One region of the Streptomyces sp. x-80 genome, then DNA from elsewhere that is predicted to be linked to it. Evidence: riboswitches for the same ligand, from Rfam matches in the RefSeq annotation. Region 1 holds a riboswitch; the other holds the start of a gene.
The links. A riboswitch is a leader RNA that binds a small molecule or an ion and turns the genes downstream of it on or off. The one in region 1 is predicted to bind S-adenosylmethionine.
Positions count from the first base shown of each region.

Region 1 (7,584 bases):
AGCGCTGGGACGCGGCGACCGCCACCGTCCGGGCCCCCGCCCCGCACCCCGGTATCGCCGCCGTGCAGGCCGAACTCCCCGGCGTCCTGGACCGCTCCGGCGTCTGGCGGGGCACCTGGGTCGAAACGGCCGTCGAGACCAAGGGCGGCCGCGCCATCGCCGTCCACACCCGTCGCGCCGACGACCCCCAGGCCGCCTTCGACCGGCTGCGGGCCCCGCTGGCCGCGCTCGCCGAACGCCACGGCCTGGTCGTCGAGCCCGGCCGGCTGGTCCTGGAACTGCGCCCGCCCGGTATGGACAAGGGCGTCGCGCTGGCCGGCTGGGTGCGGGAGACCGGCGCCACGACCGTGCTCTACATGGGCGACGACCTCGGCGACCTGGCCGCCTTCGCCGCCGTCGAGGAACTGCGCTCCGGCGGCCTGACCGGCGTGCTGGTGTGCAGCGGCAGCGACGAGGTCACCGAACTCGCCGAGCGCGCCGACCTGGTGGTCGACGGTCCGCGGGGCGTCGTGGGCCTGCTGACCGCCCTCGCGGACCGGCTCGCCGCCTCCTGAGGCGCTGCCGCGGGCCCACCGGGCCCGCGGCGTCACCGGCCGGGCCTGGGGAGCTACTGGTCGAGACCGAGGACGGACTCCGCCGTCGTCCAGTCGTGCGCGATGGCCCGCTGCGCCTTGGTCAGCTCGGCCTTGCCCGAACAGATCGCGGACTTGAGGCGGTTCTCCACCCGGTCCTTGGGGTTGTTGGGCCCGGAGCCCGGCTTGTGCCCCGGGGACGGGGGCTCGGCCCACAGGTTGCGCGGGTCGTTGGGGTCGCCGCCCAGTTCCAGGCTGATGAGGTGGTCGTACTCGGCGTCGTGCAGGCTGCCGGTATAGCCGTACGACGCGGCGTTGGCCTTCTTCTCGCGGCCGGTGATGCTCGCCGGGGGCCGGATACCGGAGGTGTAGCCCTTGTGGCAGATCGTCGTCTTCAACGTCGCCGGTGTGACCTTGGGGTTCGTCGCCCCGGGCGTGCACTTCGGGTCGGGGAGCGGCTGTTTGTCGGCGGTGTACCGGAAGTGGCAGGAACCGGGGGCGGGCTGCTGCTGCACCGTGTACGCGGACTGCGGACCGGGCCCCACCGGTATCGGCGGCTCGCTCGCCACGGCGGAGGGGGGCACCGCCCCGGGGTGCGGTGAGCCGCCCTTGGCATCGGCGGGGGACTGGCCGGACGAGCATCCGGTGACGGCGGCCACGAGCGCGGCGGAGGCCGCGAGCACGGCCCAGCGTGCGGTATTCGGCATGACGGAGGACTACCCAGCGGCGGTGCGGTCCAGCCGGGGCGGCGGAAGCGCGGCGGCCACCGCCGCCCTGCGTACGCGCCGGGCGTACGCCGTCCGTCAGCCGTCCGTCAGCTGTCGCCCCCGCGCCGGAAGCGGTCGCCCACCACGCCCTGGTCGGTCTCCCACCAGGGGCGCGTCAGCTCCGGCTGCGGTACGGCCGGCGCGCCGGTGCCGCTCGATGCGTCCGGGCCGGCCGGCGTATCCGGCACCCCCGGCGCCGCCGCTACCGTCGCCAGTTCGCGGTCCAGGCGGGCGTCCAGCGCCGCCGTCTTCCCGCGCTCGGACCGTACCCACTCCGCGAAGACCGCGATGAGGAAGGGCAGCCCGACCAGTTCGGCGATGGTCAGCATCAGCCCGCCGCCGATCATCTGGTCGAGCTGCGGGCTGGGGTCCCAGGGGCGGTGGTGGGCGGTGTACCAGCCGCCCGCGATCAGCGTGCCGCTGGTCATCACCACGATGCCGGGCACCGCGTCGACCAGCCCGTCGACCAGCACGAGGAGCGCCCGCACCGGATGGCTGCACCATGCGGGCAGCAGCGCCTCACGGGTGAGCATCGGCAGGACGAAGAGGCAGCCGACGACCAGCAGTTGCAGATACATCAGCTCGTGCAGCGGACCGTGCCGCAGCGCCGTCGGGAAGTACGGCGTGAAGTAGATGGCCAGCTCGGAGGAGAGCACCAGAACGGTACTGACCAGGGGGAACGTCAGCAGTCGCAGGACGCGGCCGGAGAGCGCGCCGCGCAGCCACCGGGCGGTCGGCGTCCGCTCGTCCAGCGCCCGCAGCGCCAGCGCCAGCGGGTCGCCGAGCGCCAGGCCGAGCGGGGCGATCAGGTCGAGGACGATGTTCTGCACCGCGGCGGGCCAGAACAGCTCGTGGTCGTAGACCGCCAGCCCGGACATGGTCGCCACCACGATCGCGCCGAGCCCGATGCCCGCGAACGCCACGGTCCGGGCGACCGGCCACCGCTCACCGCGGCGCGCCAGCCGCACGACGCCCCAGGCGTAGAGGCCGCCCAGCAGCAGCACCAGGACGAGCGCGTACGGATCCAGCTGCCAGCTGCCTGCCAGCCGACCCGCGGTCAGCTCCGGCAAACCGGCCGAAAGCGTTGTCACTGTCACGGACCACCACGCTAGACCTGCCGCCCGGCGGGCCGCGCGCGGGGCACCCCGAACGCGCGGACGGCCCCGTACGGACCGCCCGGCCCCGGGTGCCCGGAGCCGCCGCTCAGCCCGTCAGCTCCCGCAGCTGGTCCAGGAACCACCGGTCGGGCGGCAGCGCGGTGGCGGCCGCGGCCAGCCGTTCGGTGCGCGCGGCCCGTTCGCCGTGGGGCATCGTCAGGGCCTCGTGCAGCGCCCGCGCGGTGCCGGTGATGTCGTACGGATTGACCGTCAGCGCGTCCGCGCCCAGTTCCTCGTGGGCGCCCGCCTCCCGCGACAGCACCAGCGCGCAGCCGCCGTCCGAGACCACCGGGATCTCCTTGGCGACCAGGTTCATCCCGTCCCGGATCGGGTTGACCAGGGCCACGTCCGCGAGCCGGTAGGCGGCCAGCGAGCGCGCGAAATCGTCCTTGACGTGCAGCACGACCGGCTGCCAGCCGGGCGTGCCGTACTCGGCGTTGATGTCCCCGGCGACCCGTTCGACCTCGGCGGTGTAGTCGCGGTAGACGGCCAGGTCCTGGCGCGAGGGGTAGGCGAAGGCGAGGTGTACGACCCGTTCGCGCCACTCGGGGTGGTCGGCGAGCAGCCGGCGGAAGGCGAGCAGCCCGCGCACGATGTTCTTGGACAGCTCGGTGCGGTCGACGCGGACGATGGTCCTGCGGTCCGGCCCGCCGATCTGGGCGCGCAGCGCCGCCAGCCGCTCGTCCACGTCGGGGCGGTGCGCCCGCTCGCGCAGGAAACCGGCGTCGGCGCCCAGGCCGTGCACCCCGATCCGGGTCGTGTGCGCCGGCCGCCCGGCGGGGTACGAGACGAGAGCCGGGGCGTCGTCCCCGGGGTGGGCGGGCGCGCAGTCCGCGCCGAGTGCGGTCGCGGCGCACGCCATGAAGTTCGCGGCCCACCGCCGGGTCAGGAAGTTCGCCCGGTCCGCGCCCAGGATGCCCAGTGCCAGCTGCCGCTGGATGTCGTCGGGCAGCATCGCGAAGTACTCCGCGGGCGCCCACGGAGTGTGCGAGAAATGCGCGATCCGCAGGTCGGGGCGGCGCTCGCGGAGCATCCCCGGCACCAGCGCCAGGTGGTAGTCCTGCACGAGGACGGCCGCGCCGGGCGCCGCCCCGTCGGCGAGCGCGTCCGCGAAGGCCGCGTTGTAGGTCTCGTACGACGCCCACTGCGCCCGGAACTCCGTGTCGAAGACGGGCTCCAGCGGTGTCTGGTAGAGCATGTGGTGGACGAACCACAGCACGGAGTTGGCGATGCCGTTGTAGGCGGCGGCGTGGATGTCCGCGGGGATGTCCAGCATCCGTACGCGCCGGCCGCCCGTATCGGCCGGGTCCAGTTCACCCGCCGCCGGGCCGTCCCCGGCCGGGGCGCCGTGCGCCGCCCGCCGGACGGCCTCCCGGTCGCCGTCGCCGAGCGCGGCGCACACCCACACCGCGTCCGTACCGGGCCCGATGGCCGACAGACCGGAGACCAGCCCGCCGCCGCCGCGCTTGGCGGTCAGCGCGCGGGCAGCTCCCTGACCGGCCTGCCCGGGGGGTCCGGTCTCGGCCAGGGTGTAGGAGACCGGACCGCGGTTGGACGCGACGAGAACCTCGGCACCACTGCGCTCGGAGACCATGCCGCGACACTAACCCGGCACGGATCCGCGCAAACGTACGGAGCGCGGGTCAGGCCGCGCGTCGCTCCGCGTACTCCGGTATTTCGGCCATCGGAGGGCGCTCCTCGGTGTCCACATCCGTCGTCCGGGGGACGAAACCGCTCGCGCCGCGGTCGAACTGGGTGAGCCGGGGGCGCACCAAGTGGCCGCGGGTGAGCCGGAGTTGGGCGGTGCGGTAGATGGCCGCGGCCATCCGGCCGAGCGCCTGCCCGTCCTGGTGGCGGTGTTTGCGCACGCCCACATCCACCTGGGCGAGGGCGTCGAGGCCGACCGTGTGGAGCGCGTCGACCAGCAGGCCCAGCTCCACGCCGTAGCCGACCGGGAACGGCAGCCGCTCCAGCAGCGAGCGGCGGGCCGCGTACTCACCGCCCAGCGGCTGGACGAAACCGGCCAGCCGCGGCCAGTGCAGATTCAGCAGCGGGCGGGCGACCAGCTCGGTGACCCGGCCGCCCTGACCTGCGCCGCCGCCCGGCCCGGCGATGCCGTCGGCGCCGCCGCGGCCCGTCTCCAGCGGCCGGTCGTACATCGCCTTCACGAACTGGATGTCCGGTTCGGTCAGCAGCGGCCCGACGATGCCGGAGACGAAGGTGGCCGAGAACTCGCGCAGGTCGGCGTCGACGAAGCAGATGATGTCGCCCCGGGTGACCAGCAGCGAGCGCCACAGCACCTCGCCCTTGCCGGGCAGCGCCGGGATACGCGGCAGCACGGCGTCCCGGTGCACGACCCGCGCGCCGGCCGCCGCCGCCACCTGGGCCGTCCGGTCGGCGGAGCCCGAGTCCAGCACCACCAGCTCATCGACCAGGGGGACCGCGTCGGTCATCAGCTCACCGCGGATCGCCGCGACGATCGCGCCGACCGTCGCCTCCTCGTCGAGGGCGGGCAGCACCACGCTGACCGTCCGGCCCGTCTGCCGCTTGGCCTCCAGCAGCCGGTCGAGCGGGCGGTCGGCCGCGGACCAGGAGCGGCTGCTGAGCCAGCGCTCCACCTCTTCCAGCACGTCTACGACTCCCTCGGTGGCCGCCGGGCGGGCGGTCGGTGTGATCCATCTCGCGGTTCGGACGACTATCTCAACCATCAGTGGCTTCGGTTACAGTCTTGAACAACGCGGAGGACCGCCGCATGCCGGGGTCGCCGCACACAAACGCCTGGGTTTCACCCAGTGCCATACCGCTCATCCAGAGGGGCAGAGGGATACGGCCCGTTGAAGCCCCGGCAACCCTCCAGCCGGTCTCCGCGAAGATCAATGATCACAGCGCGCGAGGCTCCCGGCGGGGAAGGTGCCAAATCCGTCTCGTGGCGAGATGCGCCGCGAGGAAGATGAGGAGAAAGGGCCTCGCCTCCATGGCTGTGCAAGTCACCGAAAGCTCTCCCGCCGTCACTCTCGGTCCCGCCGTCGCGCTCTCCTGCCGCGAGTGCGGACAGCGCTTCGACCTCGGCCCCCTCTTCGCCTGCCAGGAGTGTTTCGGGCCGCTCGAAGTGGCCTACGACCTGCCGACCGGTGACCCGGACGGGCTACGGAAGCGGATCGAGTCCGGTCCGGGCAACATCTGGCGCTACGCCCCCCTGCTGCCCGTCCCCGCCGACGTCGCCGGCAAGCCCAGCCTCAACCCGGGGCTGACCAAGCTCGTCAAGGCCGACAACCTCGCCCGCGAGCTGGGCGTCACCGGCGGTCTGTACGTCAAGGACGACTCCGGCAACCCCACGCACTCCTTCAAGGACCGGGTCGTCGCCATCGCCGTCGAGGCCGCCCGCGCCTTCGGCTTCACCACCCTGTCCTGCTCCTCCACCGGCAACCTCGCGGGCGCGGTCGGCGCCGCGGCGGCCCGCGCCGGATTCCGCTCCTGTGTCTTCATCCCGCACGACCTGGAGGCCGGCAAGGTCGTCATGGCCGCGGTCTACGGCGGCGAACTGGTCGGCATCGAGGGCACCTACGACGACGTCAACCGCTTCTGCTCGGAGCTCATCGGCGACCCGCTGGGCGAGGGCTGGGGCTTCGTCAACGTCAACCTGCGCCCCTACTACGGTGAGGGCTCCAAGACGCTGGCGTACGAGATCTGCGAGCAGCTGGGCTGGCGGCTGCCGGACCAGATCGTCATCCCGGTCGCCTCCGGCTCCCAGCTCACGAAGATCGACAAGGGGCTCAAGGAGCTGATCGCGCTCGGCCTCGTCGAGGACCGGCCGTACAAGATCTTCGGCGCCCAGGCCGAGGGCTGCTCGCCCGTCTCCACGGCCTTCAAGGCGGGCCACGACGTCGTACGGCCGCAGAAGCCGGACACCATCGCCAAATCGCTGGCCATCGGCAACCCGGCCGACGGACCGTACGTGCTCGACATCGCGCGCCGTACCGGCGGTGCGGTGGAGGACGTCGACGACGCGCAGATCGTGGCCGCGATCAAGCTGCTGGCCCGCACCGAGGGGATCTTCGCGGAGACCGCGGGCGGGGTGACCGTCGGCGTGACCCAGAAGCTCATCGAGAACGGTCTGCTCGACCCGGCGCTGACCACCGTCGTCCTGAACACCGGTGACGGCCTCAAGACGCTGGACGCCGTGGCCCCCACCACCGGGCCCACGGCCACCATCCGCCCGAGCCTGGAAGCGTTCCGCGCGGCCGGTCTGGCCGGCTGACCCGTCGTACGCGGCGTGTGCGGCGGCGGCCGCGCACAGCTTCCGCAGCAGCTCCCGAACTCGCACCCGAAGTCGCTGGAAGGCAGAACCCATGAGCGTCAAGGTCCGCATCCCCACCATCCTCCGTACGTACACCGGCGGCCAGGCCGAGGTCCCGGCCGAGGGCGCGACCCTCTCCGAGGTGATCGCCGACCTGGAGAAGAACCACCAGGGCATCGCCGCCCGGGTGCTGGACGACGCGGGCAAGCTGCGCCGCTTCGTGAACGTGTACGTCAATGACGACGATGTCCGTTTCGAGCAGGGCCTGGCGACGGCCACGCCGGACGGTGCGGGCATCTCGATCATTCCCGCGGTGGCCGGCGGCTGCTAATTCAAGCCATCTCTCCGCTTGCCTGACTGGAATTGCCCCGTCCGCCGTAAAGCGGACGGGGCAATTCCATGTGCGGAAAGGCGATACCATTCAGGTGATCCCTCTCCGCAAGCGTGCTGAACGCATATGAGACCGCGGTGAGTTGTGCCCGAAGTGTGTGCGGTATTTGTCGCATAGGCACGCTATGCCCGGCCCGAATTGCCCGGGACTATCGGGAGTTCACCGCATATCGCCGTTTCTCCGGCGCCAGAATTCTCGTCCGATTGACCTGTTGCTCTGGGCAGTGGTGCGGATACATTCAGCGGCGGTCGACGCGTTCCGGCGCACACCCCACGGGCCTCTCGGGGGGTGAGGTCTGACCCGGGTCCGCGGAGTGCGGTCCTGCGCAAGGGCCAGTAATAGGGGAGTTAGGCATGGCTCAGGGCACCGTCAAGTGGTTCAACGCGGAGAAGGGGTACGG
Region 1 is NZ_JAJPWM010000005.1:148,908-156,491, reverse strand. It holds gene otsB (trehalose-phosphatase) at 1-554, shown strand, start outside; gene ACLJWH_RS11345 (hypothetical protein) at 608-1,279, opposite strand; gene ACLJWH_RS11340 (cytochrome c oxidase assembly protein) at 1,387-2,430, opposite strand; gene ACLJWH_RS11335 (trehalose-6-phosphate synthase) at 2,543-4,090, opposite strand; gene ACLJWH_RS11330 (glucosyl-3-phosphoglycerate synthase) at 4,140-5,126, opposite strand; SAM riboswitch class I at 5,298-5,453, shown strand; gene thrC (threonine synthase) at 5,471-6,754, shown strand; gene ACLJWH_RS11320 (MoaD/ThiS family protein) at 6,846-7,124, shown strand; gene ACLJWH_RS11315 (cold-shock protein) at 7,538-7,584, shown strand, end outside.

Region 2 (7,584 bases), on a different contig from region 1:
GATCCACCACTGGGCCGCCCTGGTCTTCCTGGCCGGCATGATGGTCCACATGATGCGGGTGTTCTTCACCGGCGCCTTCCGCAAGCCGCGCGAGGTCAACTGGCTGTTCGGCTTCCTGCTGTTCGTGCTGGGCATGTTCACCGGCTTCACCGGCTACTCGCTCCCGGACGACCTGCTCTCGGGCACCGGCGTCCGCTTCATCGAGGGTGTCATCCTGGCGATCCCGCTGGTCGGGTCGTACCTCCAGATGTTCATCTTCGGCGGCGAGTTCCCGGGGCACGACATCATCCCGCGGTTCTTCACGGTGCACGTGCTGCTGCTGCCGGGCATCATGCTCGGTCTGCTGGTGGCGCACCTGATCCTGGTCTTCTACCACAAGCACACGCAGTTCCCGGGTGCCGGCAAGACCAACAACAACGTCGTCGGCATGCCGCTGCTGCCGGTCTACATGGCGAAGGCCGGAGGCTTCTTCTTCCTGGTCTTCGGCTTCATCGCGGTGATCGCGGCGGTGGCCACCATCAACCCGGTGTGGGCGATCGGTCCGTACCGTCCGGACCAGGTGTCCACCGGCGCCCAGCCCGACTGGTACATGGGCTTCGCCGAGGGCCTGGTGCGCGTGATGCCCGGCTGGGAGTGGGACATCTGGGGTCACACCATCAACTTCGGTGTGCTGATCCCGATCGTGATCTTCCCGCTGGTCCTGGTCGCGATCGCGGTCTACCCGTTCGTCGAGTCCTGGATCACCGGTGACAAGCGCGAGCACCACCTCCTGGACCGTCCGCGCAACGCCCCGACCCGCACCGGCTTCGGTGTGGCCTGGCTGACCGCGTACTTCGTGATGCTCATCGGTGGCGGCAACGACCTGTGGGCCACGCACTTCCACCTGTCGATCAACGTGATCAGCTGGTTCGTCCGGATCGCGTTCTTCGTCGGGCCGGTGCTCGCCTTCATCGCCACCAAGCGGATCTGCCTGGGTCTCCAGCGGCGTGACAAGGACAAGGTGCTGCACGGGCGCGAGTCCGGCATCATCAAGCGCCTGCCGCACGGTGAGTTCGTCGAGATCCACGAGCCGCTCACCCAGGAGCAGCTGCACACGCTCACCCAGCACCACCAGCCCGAGCCCATGGAGATCGGCCCCGTGGTCGACGAGAACGGGGTCGAGCGCAAGGTGCCGCGTTCGCAGAAGCTGCGTGCCAAGCTCTCGCAGGGCTACTACGGCGAGAACAATGTCATTCCGAAGCCCACGGCGGAGGAGTACAAGGAGATCACCAGCGGCCACGGCCACCACTGATCCCCGCAGCGTCCTATAAGGGCGCGGTTGTGAGTACGCCACCCAGAAGGCCCCGTCCTGCCTCATCCGGACGGGGCCTTCCGGCATGCCCGGGGGTCGATAGGGTTGGCCGCACAAGCAGGAGACGAAACCAGGAGCGTGGACCATGAACGTTGTGACCCCGGTTGGCGGCGACAGCGTGGCGGCCCACACCTGGCCGGGCATCCTGAACGCCCTGCTGGACGGCCGTGACCTCGCCGCCGCCGACACCGCGTGGGCGATGGACAAGATCATGCGGGGCGAGGCCAGCGACGCGCAGATCGCCGGTTTCGCGGTGGCGCTGCGGGCCAAGGGCGAGACCGTCGCGGAGATCTCCGGAATGGTCCGGACGATGTACGCGCACGCCCGGCTGATCGAGGTGCCGGGGCCCAGCGTGGACATCGTCGGCACCGGCGGCGACGGCGCCAAGACCGTCAACATCTCCACGATGTCCTCGATCGTGGTGGCCGGCACCGGCGCGAAGGTCGTCAAGCACGGCAACCGCGCGGCGTCATCGGCGAGCGGCGCCTCCGATGTGCTGGAGCAGCTCGGCGTCAATCTCGATCTGACACCGCAGCGGGTCACCGAGGTCGCGCAGGAGGCGGGCATCACCTTCTGCTTCGCGGTGAAGTTCCATCCCTCGCTGCGATATGTCGCCCCCGCCCGCCGTGAGCTGGGCGTCCGCACCACGTTCAACGTGCTCGGCCCGCTGACCAACCCGGCGCGGGTCCGTGCCCAGGCGACCGGTGTCGCCGACGCCCGAATGGCGCCGATCCTCGCCGGGGTGCTCGCCGAGCGCGGCTCGTCGGCGCTGGTGTTCCGCGGCGACGACGGGCTGGACGAGCTGACCACGACCGCGACCTCCCGGGTGTGGACGGTGCGCGACGGCGCCGTGCGCGAGGAGCCCTTCGACCCGCGAGACGTCGGCATCCCGCTGGTCCCGGTGGCGGCGCTGCGCGGCGCGGACGCGGCGTACAACGCGGAGGTGGCGCGCCGGCTGCTGGACGGGGAGAAGGGTCCGGTGCGGGACGCCGTGCTGCTGAACTCCGCGGCGGCGCTGGTGGCGCTCCGGCCGACCGACGCCCCGTTGGCGGAGCAGATCCGGGCGGGTATCGAGCAGGCCGCCGAGTCGATCGACTCCGGGGCGGCCAAAGCGGCGTTGGCGCGCTGGGTGGCGGCCAGCAACGCCTGAGCGCGGCCGCTCCCGGGCACGGGAGGTGGCGCAAGGCCCGGTCCGCATGACGGACCGGGCCTTGCGCCTTTTTGTTCGTGTGGCATGATTCTGCCCAGGTCACGAGTGACAGCGATGCAGGCCCCGGCCCGCTGTCCGGCAACCCTCCTTCCGTGGCGGGGTGCCCCGGGTGATGACCAGGTCGCAGGCAACGAGGTCTGCGGCAAGCGCGGATCCCTCGCCAGGGATCCTGGTCCCCGAGGGAGCACCTTCCGTGATGAAGCGAATGCGATAGGGCCGAAGGCCCCTTTCTCCGCGTTGTTCCGCGCTTTTCCGCGCGTCTTCTCTCTTTCTTCAGCACGCTGCGCCCGCGCCTTTTCGCGCCGGTGCGCGCAGCGAATTCGCTTTTCTCTCACGGGAGTTCGCCATGCCTGTTTCCGTCGTTTCCGCCGTTTCCGCGGACTCTGCCGACCGCGCCGGTTCCGCCGACCGTTCCGGCTGTGCCCCGCTGCCCGTTCTGGGACGGGACGTCCGTGTCCCGCTGGTGACCGGTGGCGAGGCCGACTACGCCGCGCTGGACTACGCCGCCAGCGCCCCGGCACTCCAGCGGGTCTGGGACGACGTGGCGGCCTACGCGCCGTACTACGGCAGCGTGCACCGCGGTGCCGGATACCTCTCGCAGCTGTCCACGGACCTGTTCGAGAACAGCCGCCGGACGATCGCCGACTTCCTGGGCTGCCGCCCGGACGGCGACGCGGGCGACCAGGTGGTCTTCACCCGTTCCACGACCGACTCGCTGAACCTGCTGGCGGCCGCGCTCCCGCAGGACACCCAGGTGTTCGTCTTCGAGACCGAGCACCATGCGTCGCTGCTGCCGTGGGAGCGGCGCGCGGACACCGTGGTGACGTACCTGGACGCGCCGCGCACCCCGCGGCAGGCGGTCGACATCCTGGCGGCGGCACTGGCCGGCCGCGAGCCCTCCGCCGGCCCGGCGCTGGTGTGCGTGACCGGTGCGTCGAACGTGACCGGTGAGCTGTGGCCGGTACGGGAGCTGGCGGCCGTGGCGCATGCGCACGGCGCGCGGATCGTGCTGGACGCGGCACAGCTCGCACCGCACCACCCCATCGACATCGGCGCGCTGGACGTGGACTGGGTGGCCTTCTCCGGGCACAAGCTGTACGCCCCGTTCGGTGCCGGGGTGCTGGCCGGCCGCGCGGACTGGTTGCAGGGCGCCGAGCCGTACCTCGCGGGCGGCGGGGCCAGCCGTACGGTCGCGCGGCGTACGGACGGCGGGGTGGACGTCGACTGGCACACCACCGCGGCCCGGCACGAGGCCGGTTCGCCGAACGTCATCGGCGCCTACTCCATCGCCGCCGCCTGCCAGGCGCTGACCGAGGCCGGCTTCGACGAGCTGGTGGCGCGCGAGCAGCGGCTGATCGCCCGGGTCCGGGAGGGCCTGGCCACGGTCCCCGAGGTGCGGGTGCTCTCGCTGTTCGGCGACGACGCCCCGCGGGTCGGCGTCCTCTCGTTCGTGGTCGAGGGCTGGAACAGCTCGCACTTCGCGGCGGCGCTGTCGGCGGAGTACGGCATCGGGGTCCGCGACGGCCTGTTCTGCGCGCACCCGCTCGTACGGACCCTGCTCGGCAGCGAGTCCGACGAGCCGGGGGAGTGCGGCGCCCCCGAGGCGGCGCCGGGCGAGAAGTCGCTCAACGCCATCCGGGTCAGCTTCGGCGCCGGCACCCCCGATGAGCACATCGAGCGGTTCGTGCGGGCGGTCCGGGAGCTGGTGGCGGACGGTGCGCGCTGGAACTACCGCACCGAGGGCGGCCGTTGCGTGCCGGACCCCGCCGCCTGAGGGCGGCCGGGCGGTCCGCGTCGCCGGCCGCGACCGGCCTACGCGTCCAGGCCGATGGCGAAGGCCGCCTCCAGGTCGTGCTGCGAGTAGGTGCGGAAGGCGATGTGCGTCTCGGTGGAGGCGACGCCCGGCACCTTGCTGATCCGGCCGGGGATGACGTCGGCGAGGTCGTCGTGCGCGGCGACCCGGACCATCGCGATCAGGTCGTGCGCGCCGGTGACGGAGTAGACCTCGCTGACCCCCTCCAGCGCGGCGATCTTCTCGGCGATCTCCGGGATCTGGTCCACGCTGGTCTTGATGAGCACGATCGACGTGATCACGGCTGGCTCTCTCCCTCGGTCGCCGGTGCGTTGCTCCTGGTGGCCACCACACTATCCCTCCGGTAGCGGAGCCACGCGTAGAGGAAGCCGAGCGCGAAGCCCACCACATGGGCGAGGTAGGCGACGCCCGGACCGCTGGGGCCGTCCTGCGCCGACCGCCACTGGAGGAAGAACCAGAAGAGCAGCACGGCCCAGGCGGGGAAGCGCAGCGGCAGGAAGAAGAGGAACGGGAAGACGCTGGTGACCCGGGCCCTGGGGAAGAGGTGGAGGAAGGCGCCCAGGACGCCGGAGATCGCGCCGGAGGCCCCCACCAGGGTCTGGCCGGACGCGGCGTGCGCGGCCGCGTAGCCGAGCAGCGCCAGATAGCCGGTCGAGAGGTAGAAGACGGCGAACGGCAGCCGGCCCATCCGGGCCTCGGCCATCCCGCCGAAGACGTACAGAAAGAGCATGTTGCCGAGCAGATGCAGCCAGCCGCCGTGGACGAACAGGGCGGTGAGCGGCGTGACCAGGGCCCGGACCGAACCGCTCCACAGGTCGGCCGGGATCACCCCCCACTGCGCGAAGTAGGCAGCCTGGGCCCGGAGCAGCGCGTTGCCGGTGCCGTACACCCGGTTCAGGCCGGAGGCGGGGCCGAGCGCGAAGACCGCGCAGTTCAGGGCGATCAGCACGGCCGTCACCCGGGAGAACACGGCGCGCAGGGACCGGGCGGGCTGGGCCGGCCGGGTGAAGCGGGGAGAACGTGAACCACGTGAACGACGTGAACGACGTGCGGGACGGGGAGAACCGGGGAATTGCGACGGCGCCGTCATGAAGTGATCATGACGTAACGGGGGCAACCGGGACAGAGTGCCTCGCCGCGTCCGGGCTCTCGGGGAGCGCCCGCACCGGCCCCTGCGAGGCCGTAGGGTTACAGGCAGTATTTTGACGTACTTCCGCAGTCCGACGGTGCACCGCGGGAAGCTGCACGGCACGAGCACGACGAGCACGAAAGAGGACTTCACGATGGCGCTTCCCCTGCCGACGGCCGAGACGCGGTGGCGCTGCACCCTGTGCGGCAACCTCACGCGTTTCGACGTGACCCGCCGGTCCAAGGTCGTGGAGTACGTCCACCTGGATCTGGCCGGGGAGCCGAGGGTGGAGGAGCGCGAGGTCCTCGATGAGAGCATCGAGTCCGTGCGCTGCCGCTGGTGCAACGCGGTCGACCAGATCGAGCTGGTGGACCGGCCGGGCGCGAGCGCCTGAGATCGGAGCGATGCAGCCGTGGAGGAGCGTCCAGAGGGGGAGCCGGGCTCAGCGCACGACGACGCACCGGAGGGTGCGGCCGACGAGGTGCTCGACCGTCCGCTGCCCGAGGGCGTACGGCGCCGCGTCGTGGCGCTCACGGCGGAGGCGTTCGGCGGTCTGACGGTCGCCGAACTCCCGCCACCGCTACGGCAGTACGCACGTTTCACGCCGACTCGCCGGGCGAAATTCGCCGGTAATGCGATGGCCGCGGCGCTGGAGAGCGATGCGGTCTTCCGGCAGCGGATCGCGGGCAAGCTACGCGAGGCCCAGCCGGAACTCGCCGAAGCCCTGGAGCACGGCACCCCGCCCGCCGCCGCCGACCCGCTGGATGTCGCGGCGGCGGCCTATGTGCTGCGCCCGGAGGGCTGGGTCAAGCTCGTCGCGGCGGCCGGCGAGGAGGCCCAGCGGGTCCGTGCCGAGCGGGCCGGCGAGGAGGCCGAGCGGGAGCTGGCCCGGCTGCGCGAGGAGCTGGCGCAGGCGCGGACGGACGCCCGTACGGAGTCCGACCGGTCCCGGGCCGACCTGGACGCGGTCCGTAAGGAGAACGAGTCGTTGCAGCGCAAGCTGCGCAGCGCGCTGAGCGACGTCAAGCGGGGCGAGGCGGCGGTGCGCAAGGCGGTCGCGGCGCTGGAGGCCGCGCGGGCGCAGGCGGCGACGGAGAAGACCGCCGCGGACAGCGAACTGCGCCGCCTCAAGGCCCGGATCGCCGAGGCCGAGGCGGCGCTGGAGACCAGCAGACGGGCCGTCCGGGAGGGCCGCAGTGTCGAGGACATGCGGCTGCGGCTGCTGCTGGACACGGTCCTGGACGCGGCCCAGGGGCTCCGCCGCGAGCTGGCGCTGCCGCCCGCGAACGTCCATCCTGCGGACACCGTCGAGGCGGTCGTGCCGGGCCGGATGACGCCGAGGGACATCGCGACCCGGGCGCTGTCGGAGATGGACCCGGCACTCCTCGACCAGCTGCTGGCCCTGCCGCAGGCGCATTTGGTGGTGGACGGCTACAACGTCACCAAGACCGGCTATCCGACGATGCCGCTGGACAAGCAGCGGCTGCGGCTGCTGGGTGGCCTCGCGGTACTGGCGGCGCAGACCGGCGCGGAGATGACCTGCGTCTTCGACGGCGCGGAACTGGCGGCGCCGGTGCTGCTCGCCCCGCCGCGCGGGGTACGGGTGCTGTTCAGCAAACCGGGCGTGACGGCCGACGAGTTGATCCGCCAGCTGGTGCGGGCCGAGCCGCCCGGCCGTCCGGTGGTCGTGGTCTCCACGGACCGGGAAGTGGCCGACGGCGTGGCGAAGGCCGGCGCCCGGCCGGTCGCATCGGCCTTGCTCCTCAAGCGACTTGCCCGGACCTGACGAACCCGCGAATCCGGCGGCAATTCGTGCCTGAGCGTCAAGTTGCCATTACTGCCTGTGCGATGTTGGTAAAGGATGGGGCACCTGACGCAGTTTTTCCCCGTGAGGATTTGAAGGGATCACAAGTCGGTTACTAAGGTCGGGCCCCGAACCTTCATACAGGTGATCATCCAACCGGGATGAACAGTGAAGGAACCGCCGAGTCCGCGGTGTGCGCGCGGAGCCGGGGTCTCGTCCCCACTTCCCGGTAGGCGGCTGGAGGAAGAAGGAGCTCGCCTTCGTGGCGTCCCACCGT
Region 2 is NZ_JAJPWM010000003.1:294,331-301,914, forward strand. It holds gene ACLJWH_RS06865 (cytochrome b) at 1-1,291, shown strand, start outside; gene trpD (anthranilate phosphoribosyltransferase) at 1,437-2,501, shown strand; SAM riboswitch class IV at 2,599-2,716, shown strand; gene ACLJWH_RS06875 (aminotransferase class V-fold PLP-dependent enzyme) at 2,908-4,335, shown strand; gene ACLJWH_RS06880 (Lrp/AsnC family transcriptional regulator) at 4,374-4,655, opposite strand; gene ACLJWH_RS06885 (rhomboid family intramembrane serine protease) at 4,652-5,332, opposite strand; gene ACLJWH_RS06890 (hypothetical protein) at 5,658-5,897, shown strand; gene ACLJWH_RS06895 (NYN domain-containing protein) at 5,916-7,289, shown strand; gene ACLJWH_RS06900 (NlpC/P60 family protein) at 7,570-7,584, shown strand, end outside.
Region 2: linked by a shared signal. The riboswitch ahead of ACLJWH_RS06875 (aminotransferase class V-fold PLP-dependent enzyme) and the one ahead of thrC (threonine synthase) in region 1 are both predicted to bind S-adenosylmethionine.